DNA from 4 places in the Pseudomonas cistanchae genome. Region 4 is predicted to be linked to each of the others. Evidence: predicted binding sites of a transcription regulator. Region 4 holds the regulator's gene; each other region holds the start of a gene.

What was found. The regulator FliA, encoded in region 4, starts transcription of late flagellar genes. The targets are predictions, from matches to a motif close to CTAAAGTTTNNNNNNNNNNNGCCGNTAA.
Region 1: a site for FliA is predicted at 1,280-1,307, ahead of ACX0MV_RS06590 (flagellar protein MotY). Genes of this name have one in related genera too.
Region 2: a site for FliA is predicted at 1,557-1,584, ahead of motA (flagellar motor stator protein MotA). Genes of this name have one in related genera too.
Region 3: a site for FliA is predicted at 1,429-1,456, ahead of ACX0MV_RS08845 (methyl-accepting chemotaxis protein). Genes of this name have one in related genera too.

Annotation. Positions count from the first base shown of each region.
Region 1 covers NZ_JBTLWN010000001.1:1,444,489-1,447,696, forward strand. Annotated here, with positions in the region: gene rnt (ribonuclease T) at 1-39, opposite strand, end outside; gene pyrC (dihydroorotase) at 99-1,145, opposite strand; gene ACX0MV_RS06590 (flagellar protein MotY) at 1,344-2,264, shown strand; gene ACX0MV_RS06595 (argininosuccinate synthase) at 2,387-3,208, shown strand, end outside.
Region 2 covers NZ_JBTLWN010000001.1:792,476-795,683, forward strand. Annotated here, with positions in the region: gene ACX0MV_RS03625 (HDOD domain-containing protein) at 9-1,520, opposite strand; gene motA (flagellar motor stator protein MotA) at 1,640-2,491, shown strand; gene motB (flagellar motor protein MotB) at 2,502-3,208, shown strand, end outside.
Region 3 covers NZ_JBTLWN010000002.1:427,958-431,165, reverse strand. Annotated here, with positions in the region: gene ACX0MV_RS08855 (amidohydrolase family protein) at 1-788, shown strand, start outside; gene ACX0MV_RS08850 (DUF3859 domain-containing protein) at 853-1,314, shown strand; gene ACX0MV_RS08845 (methyl-accepting chemotaxis protein) at 1,522-3,147, shown strand.
Region 4 covers NZ_JBTLWN010000005.1:119,392-122,599, forward strand. Annotated here, with positions in the region: gene ACX0MV_RS14925 (protein phosphatase CheZ) at 1-501, opposite strand, end outside; gene ACX0MV_RS14930 (chemotaxis response regulator CheY) at 521-895, opposite strand; gene fliA (RNA polymerase sigma factor FliA) at 1,055-1,801, opposite strand; gene fleN (flagellar synthesis regulator FleN) at 1,798-2,628, opposite strand; gene flhF (flagellar biosynthesis GTPase FlhF) at 2,743-3,208, opposite strand, start outside.

The DNA of each region.
Region 1 (3,208 bases), on a different contig from region 4:
AACCACGACAGGCAGATAACCCCGGAAACGCGCGGCCATCGGATGACGCGGCCCTGACGGCGCGCCAGCGTCCTGATCATCTTCGTAAAGGTCTTCGCTCACAGGGTTTTCTCCAGCAGGCGCCAGCGCAGGGTTTCGCCGGCACGCAGGGGAATGACGCTTTGCTCGCCCAGCGGCAGACTGGCAGGAGCGGTCCAGTCTTCGCGGATCAGGGTGATGGTCTCGCTGTTGCGTGGCAAACCATAGAAGTCCGGGCCGTTCTGGCTGGCGAAAGCTTCCAGCTTGTCCAGTGCGTTGCGCTGCTCGAAGGCTTCGGCATACAGCTCGATGGCAGCAAAGGCTGTGTAGCAACCGGCGCAGCCGCAAGCGGCTTCCTTAGCGTGTTTGGCGTGGGGCGCCGAATCGGTACCCAGAAAAAACTTGGCGCTGCCGCTGGTGGCGGCGTCGAGCAGGGCGTCCTGATGCACGTTGCGCTTGAGAATCGGCAGGCAGTAAAAGTGCGGACGGATGCCGCCCACCAGCATGTGATTGCGGTTGTACAGCAGGTGGTGCGCGGTGATGGTGGCGCCGACGTTGGCTGGCGCAGCGTTGACGAACTCGACCGCGTCACGCGTGGTGATGTGCTCGAACACCACCTTCAACGTGGGGAAGCGAGCGACTACACGGGTCAGGTGTTCATCGATGAAGAATTTCTCGCGGTCGAACACATCGACTTCGCCGCGCGTCACTTCACCGTGCACCAGCAACGGCAGACCGACCTCGGCCATGGTCTCGAGTACCGGGAATATCTTGTCGATGCTGGTAACCCCGGAATCGGAGTTGGTGGTCGCGCCAGCCGGATAGAGTTTTGCTGCGTGCACGAACCCGCAAGCCTTGGCCGCGCGAACGTCTTCGGCGCTGGTCAGGTCGGTGAGATAGAGCACCATCAAGGGTTCGAATCGGCTGCCAGCAGGGCGAGCATCAACGATCCGCTGGCGGTAGGCATCGGCTTCACTGGCATTGCGGACTGGCGGCACCAGATTGGGCATGATGATGGCGCGGCCGAACGTGCGCGCGACATCGGCGACGGTGTGCGGCAGCACGGCACCGTCGCGCAGGTGGATATGCCAGTCGTCGGGACGCAGCAGAGTGAGGCGGTCGGTCATGAAGATTTCCAGGCGGGTAAAACGTGTTGGGAATGCTACCGGAAAAGGCCTGCCAGGGCACGCCGAAAGCGGCTGTTCGGCGCTCCAGTGGCCCGTTGCCACGATTATTCGCCGTTGCCTGATCCCTATGCCGCCTCAAGTTTTTCCCCGCCACGACGATACCCCGAGGGAACGCCGTTATTCCTCGTGGAGCCTGCCGTGCGACAGCTTTATCTACCTTTGCTCAGCCTGCTCGCCAGTTTGCCTCTTACGCAGTCAGCTGGTGCTATCAGCTTTCAGACCCGACTGGAAAAAGTCGAGTGGCAGGTCGCAGGCGATCAGTTCGAATGCCGGCTGTCGCAACCGATCACTGACTTCGGTGCCGGGGAGTTCGTTCGCCGGGCGGGAGAGCAGGCAACCTTTCGTCTGCAGGCGCGCGAGCGCTGGCTGGGCGCGGGTTCCGCCACGCTGCTGGCCGCCGCAGCACCCTGGCAACCGGGACGCGGCGACATTAACCTCGGTTCGGTTGCAATCGGCAGTGGAGAGGTGTTGTTCAACAGCACCGAAGAGCAGGGCGCACGGCTGATCACGGGGCTGCTGGAAGGGCGCAGCCCACTGGTGCGGCACCGCACTCCCCATGGCAGCAATGGCCTCGAGGTTCGCCTGCTCCCGGTTAAATTCAATAAGGCCTATAACGAGTACCTGGGCTGCACCGCCAAGCTGCTGCCAGTCAATTTCGAGCAGATCCGTCAGTCCCAGGTCGGTTTTCCCGGCGGCGGCGTTGATCTGGACCCCATGGCTCAGGCCAAGCTGGACATCATCCTGTCCTTTATCAAAGCCGACCCCAGCGTCAACCGCATCCAGCTGGATGGTCACGCCGACAACAGCGGCAACCGCCTGACCAACCGTGACCTGTCCCGGCGCCGCGCATTGGCGGTGATGGAGTACTTCAAGGCCAACGGCGTGCCGGCCGAGAACATCACCATGCGTTTCCACGGCGAACGCTATCCGCTGGTGCCCAATACCAACGAAGCCAACCGGGCGAAAAATCGCCGAGTCAGCCTGCGCCTCGATCGCGCTCCGGAAGCAGCGCACGTGGCTCCTGGCGAAACAGCGAGCGCGCCTGCAGCTAGCTCCTGAAAATGCCCGACGGCGGACGGACAGCTGTCGCCTGGTCGTCTCAAGCTGTCGCGGCCCTGTAAATTGACTGCCAAGGCCAGTAGAATCACGGGTTTTCCCGCACAACCCCGTGGAGTGATGGCATGGCCGACGTAAACAAGGTAGTCCTGGCGTATTCCGGTGGCCTGGACACTTCGGTAATCCTGAAGTGGCTGCAAGACACCTACAACTGTGAAGTGGTGACCTTCACCGCTGACCTCGGCCAGGGTGAGGAAGTCGAGCCGGCCCGCGCCAAGGCCAAGGCCATGGGCGTCAAGGAAATCTATATCGACGATTTGCGCGAAGAGTTCGTCCGCGACTTCGTTTACCCGATGTTCCGCGCCAACACCGTCTACGAAGGCGAATACCTGCTGGGCACCTCAATTGCCCGTCCGCTGATCGCCAAGCGCCTGATCGAAATCGCCAATGAAACCGGCGCTGACGCCATCTCCCACGGCGCTACTGGCAAAGGTAACGACCAAGTGCGTTTCGAACTGGGCGCCTATGCGCTCAAGCCGGGCGTGAAAGTCATTGCCCCATGGCGCGAGTGGGACTTGCTGTCGCGCGAGAAGCTGATGGATTACGCCGAAAAGCACGCGATCCCGATCGAACGTCACGGCAAGAAGAAGTCGCCGTATTCCATGGATGCCAACCTGCTGCACATCTCCTATGAAGGCGGCGTGCTGGAAGACACCTGGACCGAGCACGAAGAAGACATGTGGAAATGGACTGTCTCTCCCGAGGCAGCGCCGGACGTACCGACCTATATCGAGCTGACCTACCGCAAGGGCGATATCGTCGCCATCGACGGCAAGGAAATGAGCCCGGCGACCGTGCTGGCCGAACTCAACCGCATCGGCGGCGAGAACGGTATCGGTCGTCTGGACATCGTCGAGAACCGCTTCGTCGGCATGAAGTCCCGGGGC
Region 2 (3,208 bases), on a different contig from region 4:
CGGAAAGGTCAGCGACCGCGACCGGCAAAGCTGACGAGGGCGCGCTCAATACATTGCGCGGTTTTACCGAAGGCCTGCAGGCTGGGCTCACTGATTGGTGTACCCCCCTGGTCGGCGAAGATCAGCAGGACCACGCGGCCGTTGCTGGCCAGCGAGCGGATCAGCAGATGTTCGCTGGGGAACAAGGCTTTCAGCGAGCCAGGCAGCAGTGCGGAGAATTGCGCCATATTGGCCGGACTCAGGCGCAGCTGCGCCGGCTCCTTGAGCAGGTGCCGCAGCACCTGGCTCTGCTGCGGGTCGAGGCTCAAGGCGTTCGCCGACTTGTCGAGCCCCGCCTGTTGCTGGACCAGCAGCCGGCTGTGGGTGCGGTCCGCGATTAGCACCAGTACCCGCTGCATGCCACAGGCCTGCAGCGCATCGCGGGCACACGCGGTGAGTTGGAGCACATTGCTGAACGCGCTGGGTTGCGCCAGCAGCGAGGTGCATTGCTGCTTCCATGTGCTTATCTGCGGAGGCTTCGACTCCTGCTTCGCGCGCAGATGGCGAGTATCCCAAGGCCATAGCAGCGCTTCAGCAGGGTGCCAGAGATCGCGGTGCGGTTGTTGGCGAGCATGCTGCGCGGCGTTCTGGTGCACCTGCTGCTGTACCTCGTCCAGCGACAACTGCAGGTAAAGCCCGGCGAGGCGTTGCCAGCGCAAGCTGTGCGCATCGTTCCAGGCGAAATGCGAACTGAGCGCCAGGCCGTTGGCCAGCAGGATGCAATTGGCAGGCTGGGTCAGCCAGCGTCGCAGCGTCGGATCTGCGTCGAGCAGTTGTTGCTGGTGCAGCGGGTGCTGGTTGTCACGGGCGATGTGCAGCGCCTTGACCAATAAACGTCGATCGTTCACCAGCAGCCGGTAGCCAAGAATGATCCATTCGGGCATGCGCCACTGCTCCGCCAGCTTTAGGCAGAGTTGTAGGAGCGGAACGCCAAGCAGTTCGCGTTCGATTTTGGCGGCGGGCTCTCCGGCAACCAGCACCCGCTGCTCCCAGGTATCGAACAGCTGCGGGTAGGTGCCGAGCAAGGTCCAGATGGGGGCGAGGAACAGCAGGCTGCCCCAGTGGATTTCCTGCCAAAGTCGCGCCAGGCGTCCGGCGAACAGGCCGTTGGCTTGTTGCGCCGCGTGGTGGCTGATCAGCTGCAGCTGGCGCAGGCCCAATGGGATTTGCTCGACAGTCTGCGTGGGTTGGTCCTTGAGCATGTCTGCGGTGCGTTGCAGGCCCAGTCGACTCAGGGCGCTTTCCAGGCTTTGCGCAGGCTCGCCGGAGCCCTTGCTTGGGCGATTGGCTTCAAGCATCACGCGCAGGGCGATGGCAGGGCTGTGGTGCATCAGCTCAGCAATATCGCGCAGCGACTTGCGGCTGTCGGCCAGTGCCTGCAGCACGCTCAGATGGCTTTCTGCGGGCACGGGCAGGCGCGGCTCTTCCAGCTGTTTCAGCCAGGCCACTAGGGTGCGCGGTAGCGGTGTAGGTGTGGGCATGCGGGTTGAGCCAAGCTGGCTTTTAGCCTTAACTGGCTATAGTCTCGCGCATAACTTCCGATAAATAGAAGGGTTGTTTTGCGTAACCCTTTTTTCCTCAGCTTTGGCACGTTTTCCTTATGGCAAAAATAATCGGCATTATCGTTGTGCTCGCCAGTGTGCTGGGCGGTTTCATGCTTTCCGGTGGCCAGTTCATGGCGTTGGTCCACCCCTTCGAAGTTCTGATCATCGGCGGTGCGGCGCTGGGGGCTTTCCTTCAGGCCAACCCTGGCAGCATGTTCATGCATGTCTTCAAGAAGTCGTTGAGCATGTTCAGTTCGCGCTTTACCCACGCGTATTACCTGGACGTGCTGAAGTTGATCTACGAGATTCTCAACAAGAGTCGCCGCGAGGGCATGATGGCCATCGAGGCCGATGTCGAAGACCCGGCTGCCAGCCCGATTTTTAGCAAGTACCCGGCAATTCTCAAAGACGAACGCATGACCGCCTTCATCTGCGATTACCTGCGCATCATGTCATCCGGCAACATGGCGCCCCATGAGCTGGAAGCGCTGTTCGACATGGAAATTACCAGCCTGAAGGAAGATCTCGATCACCCCGCCCACGCGGTCGCCAAGGTTGCCGACGGCATGCCGGCCATGGGTATCGTCGCCGCCGTACTGGGCATCGTGATCACCATGTCGATTCTGGCCGAGGCGGACAACGCGGAAATCGGCCAGAAAGTCGGTACGGCGCTGGTGGGTACCTTTCTCGGTATCCTGGCGTCCTACGGCTTCTTCGGCCCCTTGGCCGGCGCGCTCGAGCACGATGCCAAGGAAGAACTGAATGTTTACGAAGCCATCAAGGCCGGTCTGGTTGCCTCGGCGTCCGGCATGCCGCCCTCGCTGGCTGTGGAGTTTTCCCGCAAGGTGCTTTATCCGGCGCACCGCCCAAGCTTTACCGAGCTTGAGCAGGCGATGCGCGGGGGCTGACGGCTGACTCATGGAAAACAATCAGCCCATCATCGTCAAACGCGTCAAGAAGGTTGCCGGCGGCCACCACGGCGGCGCGTGGAAAATTGCCTTCGCCGACTTCGCGACGGCGATGATGGCCTTCTTTCTGGTGATGTGGCTGATGTCGGTGGCCACGCCGGAGCAGAAGAAGCTGATTTCCGGCTACTTTAAAGACCCCATCGGCTTTTCCGAAAGCGCCAGCCCCTACGTCATCGACCTGGGCGGCTCGCCAACTCCTGCGCCTGACCGCACGTTGAATCCTGAACCGCAAGACCAGCAGGAGCAGAGCCAGCAGGACAGCGAACAGGCCGAGGTCGATCTTGAACAGGCCGAAACCCTGGCAGAAGAAATGGAGCGCGAGCGGCTGGAGCTGCTGCTGCAGGAGTTGCAGAACAAGGTCGAGGAAAACCCGCAGCTGCAGCGCTTCAAGGATCAGATCCTGTTTGAAATCACCCAGGACGGCTTGCGTATCCAGATTACCGATGCGGAAAACCGGCCGATGTTCGACCTTGGCAGCGCGCGCCTGCAGCCCTATTTCGAAGACATCCTGCTGGCCATGGCGGACACCATCAAGGCGGTGCCAAACAAGATCAGCGTCAGCGGCCATACCGATGCCAAGCCTTTTGTTGGTCGCGGCGATTTTGGCAACTGGGAGCTGTCGGCCGATCGAGCCAACTCGGCGCGACGTGCGCTGAT
Region 3 (3,208 bases), on a different contig from region 4:
ATTACGCGGGCGACGATGCCAATGCCTACTGGTACAGCGCCACGGATGTGCTTGTCGCTCACGCCTACAAGAAGCTGCCGGCCGAGCAGCGCGAGCGCTTCCATCCGTTTCTCTCCGGCTTCAACCCCAACGACAAGAATGCCGATGCGCACATTCGGCGCATGCTCGAACTCGACCCGGGACTGTGGCAGGGGATCGGCGAGATCTTCACCCGCCACGACGACCTGACCGCGTTGATCCATGGCGATGCGCCGCGTGCCAGCAACGAGGCGCTGGCGCGGGTTTTCCACCTGGCCGCTGAGTTCGACCTGCCGGTGATGCTGCATTCCAACATCACCTCCAAGCGCGAGCGCAACCCGCTCTATCTGCAGGAAATCGAAGAGCCGCTGCGCAATCATCCGCACGTTCGCTTCATCTGGGCGCATGCTGGCACCAGCATGGAAATCCACCGGCACCAGAAGAAACTGGATTTCCTGCTGCCGACCCTGGAGCGGATGCTTGAGGAGTACCCCAATCTGTACATCGACCTGTCCTGGACCATGTTGCGGCCTTATCTGCTCGACAAGCAGGGGCGCGCCGATCCGCAATGGGTGCGCCTGGTTAGCAGCTATCCGGCGCGCTTCATGCTCGGCTCCGACGTGGTTGGTCGTTTCGACAGCCTGGGCGAATACATGACGGGCTTCGATCCGTTTCTCGATGCGTTGCCCGAAGCGGTCGCGCATCAGGTGGCTCACGACAATTTCCTCGCCGTTTTGCCGCGTCGGGTGCAGGCGGAGCTGCTCGACTGAGCTGTCATTTTCCTGTCATGCCGGTGTCATAGGCTCGCCTCCATTCAAAACCGGGGAGCGAGCTATGCGATACAACCGTTTCAGCCTACTGATGGCGTTCATGCTGAGCGCCCCTCTGGCCAGTGCCGAGGTCCGCGTCGAAGGTGCGGTGGAGTATGGGATCTTCAGCCAGTACGAAGACTTCGAGCCAGGGCAGCGGGTGCTGACTCGCAGCAACCAGGAGATCCAACGCACCGACGTGATTCCCGCCAAGCTGGGCACCAAGTTCGGTGTGCGTTACAGCCTCGCCGGCAAGGTGATCAACGATTCACCACTGACCTTGCTCTACCTTACGCCGGGTGTCGTCACGGCCGAGGGCAAACGCCATGACAAGTTCGTCGTCACCCAGGCGCTGGTTCCTGGCACCGCCCAGGAAGTCATGGCGTTCGAGTTCAGCGAGCCCCATGAAATAGTCGCCGGAACCTGGCACTTCATGGTGTTTCAGGATGACCGCAAACTGGTCGAGCAGCGTTTCGAGGTGCGCTAAAAGGTATCGAGCGATGCCTGCTGGTTGCCGTTCCGCTTGCCAGCGAATCCGGACTGAATCGCGATGACCACTCATCGAACTGAGGTCCGGCATCGCTTATTCCAACTATTTTTTCTTCAGCCGCAAGGCTATCTGCCGATAGCAGGGCGAACGCGCTCTACTCTGAATTTTCAGATAGCTATCTAATCGTCGCTGAAGGGAAAGACCATGTCGCTTAGAAACCTCAATATTGCTCCGCGCTCGGCGCTGGGGTTCGGCCTGATAGGCTTGATCGTTCTACTGTTGGGACTGTTCGCGCTGAACAAGATGGCGGATATGCGCAAGGAGGCGGATGCGGTCGACAACGTCTGGCTGCCCAGCATCACTGCTCTGGCGGAGCTGAATGCCAGCATGTTGCGCCTGCGCGCGCTGACGCTGCGCATGGTGGTCATCGAAGACCAGCAGGTGGTCAACAAGACCGGGCAAACCCTGGCGCAGTTGGCCATAGAGGTCGGGCAAAAGGATGCCGAGTTCGAAAAGCACCTGTCCTCCAGCGAAGAGCGCGCTGCCTATCAGCGTTTCAAAGAGGGCATGATTGGTTACCTGCAGCTTCAGGCGCAAGCTGTCGAGCTGGTCAAGCAGGGGCAGCGTGATCAGGCCGTCGCCATCCTCAATGGTGAAATCAACGGCTATGCAGACACCCTGACCATGGCATTACGGGAGCTGCTGGTGATCAACGAGGAGGGCGCCGACCAGGCTGCGGCTCGAGCCAACGAGGCCTACGAAAGCGGCTTTTTCTGGGTGATGGTCACCATTGTCCTGGCGGCCTTGATCACCACGCTATTGGCCTGGCTGTTCACCCGCAGTATCGTCGGGCCCCTGGGCGAAGCCGTGCGCGTGGCCGAGACGGTGGCCTCGGGCGACCTGACCCAGCGCATTCAGGTCGAGGGCAAGGACGAGCCTGCTCGTCTGCTCACATCGCTCAAAGCCATGCAGCAGAACCTTCGTTCGACCATCCAGAGCATCGCTGACTCATCCAGCCAGCTGGCCTCGGCCTCAGAAGAGCTGACTGCGGTCACCGAAGACTCGACACGCGGCCTGCATCAGCAGAACAACGAAATCGAACAGGCGGCAACGGCGGTCAACGAGATGACCACCGCTGTCGAAGAGGTTGCGCGCAATGCGGTGACCACCTCGGAAGCTTCGCGCGAATCCGACCGCACCACCCAGCGTGGCCGCGAACAGGTGCGCCAGACCGTCGACTCGATCAGCCACCTGGCCGATGACGTGACCACTACCGCCGACCAGGTCGAGCAACTGGCTGACAAGGTGCGCGATATCAGCCAGGTGCTGGATGTGATTCGTTCCATCGCCGAGCAAACCAATCTGCTCGCGCTCAACGCCGCCATTGAGGCTGCTCGGGCGGGCGATGCCGGGCGTGGGTTTGCCGTGGTTGCCGATGAAGTGCGGGCACTGGCGCATCGCACCCAGCAATCAACCCAGGAAATCGAGCAGATGATCAGTGGCATCCGCCAGGGCACCGATCAGGCGGTCAACGCGATGCAAAGCAGCAACAGCCGCGCGCGTTCGACCCTCGATGTGGCCAAGGCCGCCGGGCTCGCGCTGGAAGAAATTGCCGCGGCTATCTCGGAGATCAACGAGCGCAACATGGTGATCGCCAGTGCCTCGGAAGAGCAGGCGCAGGTTGCCCGTGAGGTCGACCGCAACCTGGTAAATATTCGCGATCTATCGCTGCAAAGTTCAGCGGGGGCCAACCAGACCAGCGCTGCCAGTCAGGAGCTGTCGCGCCTGGCGGTTGCGCTTAGCAACTTGATCTCGCGTTTTACCGTCTAGGGAGCAGTGGCGGTGTAACCGATCTGGCAAGAAAAAAAACGGCGCCCTGGGGGGCGCCGTT
Region 4 (3,208 bases):
GTTCAGGTGACCTGACAGGGCTCCGCTGCTGCGTTCACTCAAGGCAAGAAAATGCTCGATGCGCTTGGCCAGCTCACGGAAGCCATCGGCGCTCAGCTCGCGTCGCATGAAACGGCCCCACTCCGCGCTCAAGGCCTGAGCCTCGTCGCCGATGCCATTGACTAGCGGTGCACTCTGCTCGACCAGATCCATGGTCCGATTGGCCGCTTTCTCGGTCATCGTCACCACGTAGTTCAGGCGCTCGGTCGCGTCGGTTATTTGCGACACTTCAGTGGCATGAGGTACCCGTGGATCAATCTGAAAATTGACAATGGCGTTATGTAATTCGCGGGTCAGCTTGCCCACTTCAACGTACAAGCCATGATCGCGGGTCTTGTTGAGTTCGTTAATAACCTGAACCGCTTCGCCAAAGTTGCCTTGTTCAAGGCTATCAACCAGCTGGCGAGCGTTGTGTTTCAAGGACGACTCGAAGTCGTCCAGGGGATGATCATCATGTTCCATAAAACCCTCGCGGCAGACATCAGCCGTTAACCCGCTCAAAGATTTTCTCAATCTTTTCCTTCAGCACTTGGGCCGTGAAGGGCTTGACCACGTAGCCATTAACCCCCGCTTGAGCAGCTTCGATAATTTGGTCGCGCTTGGCTTCCGCGGTCACCATCAACACCGGCAACTGCTTCAGGCGCTCATCCGCCCGTACCGCGCGCAGCAGATCGATACCGGTCATGCCGGGCATGTTCCAGTCGGTCACCAGAAAATCAAAACCGCCGCTTTGTAACATCGGCAGTGCCGTGGTGCCGTCATCGGCTTCCGCGGTGTTGGTGAACCCCAGATCACGCAAAAGGTTCTTGATGATCCGTCGCATCGTCGAAAAATCGTCAACGATGAGGATTTTCATATTTTTGTCCAAGTCGACCTCCGTACCGTCCCGAACGTAACCAGCACCTGGCTACGCCTTTTAATCATGAAACCGGCCTGGCGGGCCGTTGCAAAAAATCTGTATGGCTAAATCGACAAGCCAATATCTACCAGCCCGCTCTGCAACGACCGCTGCTTTCTAGTTCGCGCGCCACTCACCCAGGCGTGCACGCAACCGCGCGGCGCACTGGCTATGCAACTGGCTGACACGCGATTCGCTAACCCCAAGTACTTCACCAATTTCTTTCAAATTCAGTTCTTCGTCGTAATACAGCGCCAGCACCAGGCGCTCGCGCTCTGGCAGGTTGGCAATCGCATCGGCCAGGGCCGTTTGAAAGCGTTCGTCTTCCAGATCGCGAGAAGGTTCGGTGTAGGCGGAGCTGGCATCTTCACGCAACCCGTTGTGCTCGCCGTCCTGCAGAAGGTCGTCGAAACTGAACAAACGGCTGCCTAAAGTGTCCCCCAGAATGCCGTAGTAATCCTCGAGACTCAATTGAAGTTCGGCCGCAACCTCTTGATCTTTAGCGTCGCGGCCCGTTCTGGCCTCAATTTTTCGGATGGCGTCGCTGACCATGCGGCTGTTGCGATGCACCGAACGCGGGGCCCAGTCGCCTTTGCGAACTTCGTCGAGCATCGAGCCACGTATGCGAATGCCGGCAAAAGTCTCGAAACTCGCGCCCTTGCCGCCGTCGTATTTTTTTGACGCTTCGAGCAGGCCGATCATGCCGGCCTGAATCAGATCATCAACCTGCACACTCGCCGGCAAGCGCGCCAGCAGGTGATAGGCGATGCGTTTTACCAGAGGCGCGTAGCGCTCGATCAGTTGATGCTGGGAATCCTGTGCTTGCGCTTTGCTGTACATAAGGAGTCCAGTAGCTGCTGTCATGTGGCCGAATCCGCAATCGGTTGGCGTACCAAGCGTTCGACGAAAAACTCCAAATGACCGCGTGGGTTGGCCGGCAGCGGCCAGGCATCGACTTTCTGCGCGATCGCCTTGAATGCCAATGCGCATTTGGAGCGCGGAAATGCTTCGTAAACCGCACGCTGTTTCTGTACGGCCTTGCGTACCGATTCGTCGTACGGCACGGCACCTACGTATTGGAGGGCCACGTCGAGAAAACGATCAGTAACTTTAGTCAGCTTAGCAAAGAGATTGCGTCCTTCCTGGGGACTGTGGGCCATATTGGCCAGAACCCGAAAACGGCTCATGCCATGGTCACGATTGAGCAGTTTGATCAGCGCATAGGCGTCGGTGATCGAGGTCGGTTCATCGCAGACAACCACCAGCACTTCCTGAGCCGCGCGCACGAAGCTCACCACCGAGTCGCCGATACCGGCTGCGGTGTCGATGATCAACACGTCGAGATTGTCGCTGATGTCGCTGAACGCCTGGATCAGCCCGGCATGCTGCATATGGGTCAGTTGCACCATGCTCTGGGTGCCCGAGGCTGCCGGCACGATCCGAATACCGCCCGGGCCCTGCAGCAGCACATCGCGCAGCTCGCATTCGCCACTGATGACATCTTCCAAGGTGCGCTTGGCGGTCAAGCCGAGCAGCACGTCGACGTTGGCCAGACCCAGGTCAGCATCCATCAGCATCACTCGCCGCCCCAGATCGGCTAGAGCAAGGGACAGATTCACCGACACATTGGTCTTGCCGACGCCACCCTTGCCGCCGGTCACCGCGATCACCTGTACGGGATGCTTACCCATGTTATCTACACACCTTGTCTATCTTCGACTGAAGCCATGTGGCTGCTTGCGCTGCAACGAACCACGACACGAACATACTATGCCTGATCTCAACGACCACGGCTGCGCTAGCAATCAACCTGCACGACGCGCTGGCTGCTGGTAGAGCCCGGCAAACACCTCGGCCATTGCATCTTCGCTTGGCGCCTCGTCGGATTGCAGGCCAACTGCGCGGCTCACCAACTGGTGGCTGCGCGGCACTTGCAGATCATCCGGAATACGCGGGCCATCCGTCACGTAGGCTACCGGCAGGCGCTGGCCAATGGCCAGACTTAAAACTTCACCGAGGCTGGTGGCCTCGTCCAGCTTGGTCAGAATGCAGCCGGCCAGGCCGCAATGCTTATAACTATGGTAGGCCGCTTTAAGTACCTGGCTCTGGCTAGTTGCCGCCAATACTAGGTAATTCTTCACTTTTAGGCTGCGCGAGGCGAGGCTTTCCAGTTGCATGCGCAGTGCTGGATCATTGCCCGGCAAACCTGCGGTATCGAGCAGCACTACGCGCTTGCGTGCCAAGGGGGCGAGTGCCTGGGTCAGCGATTGC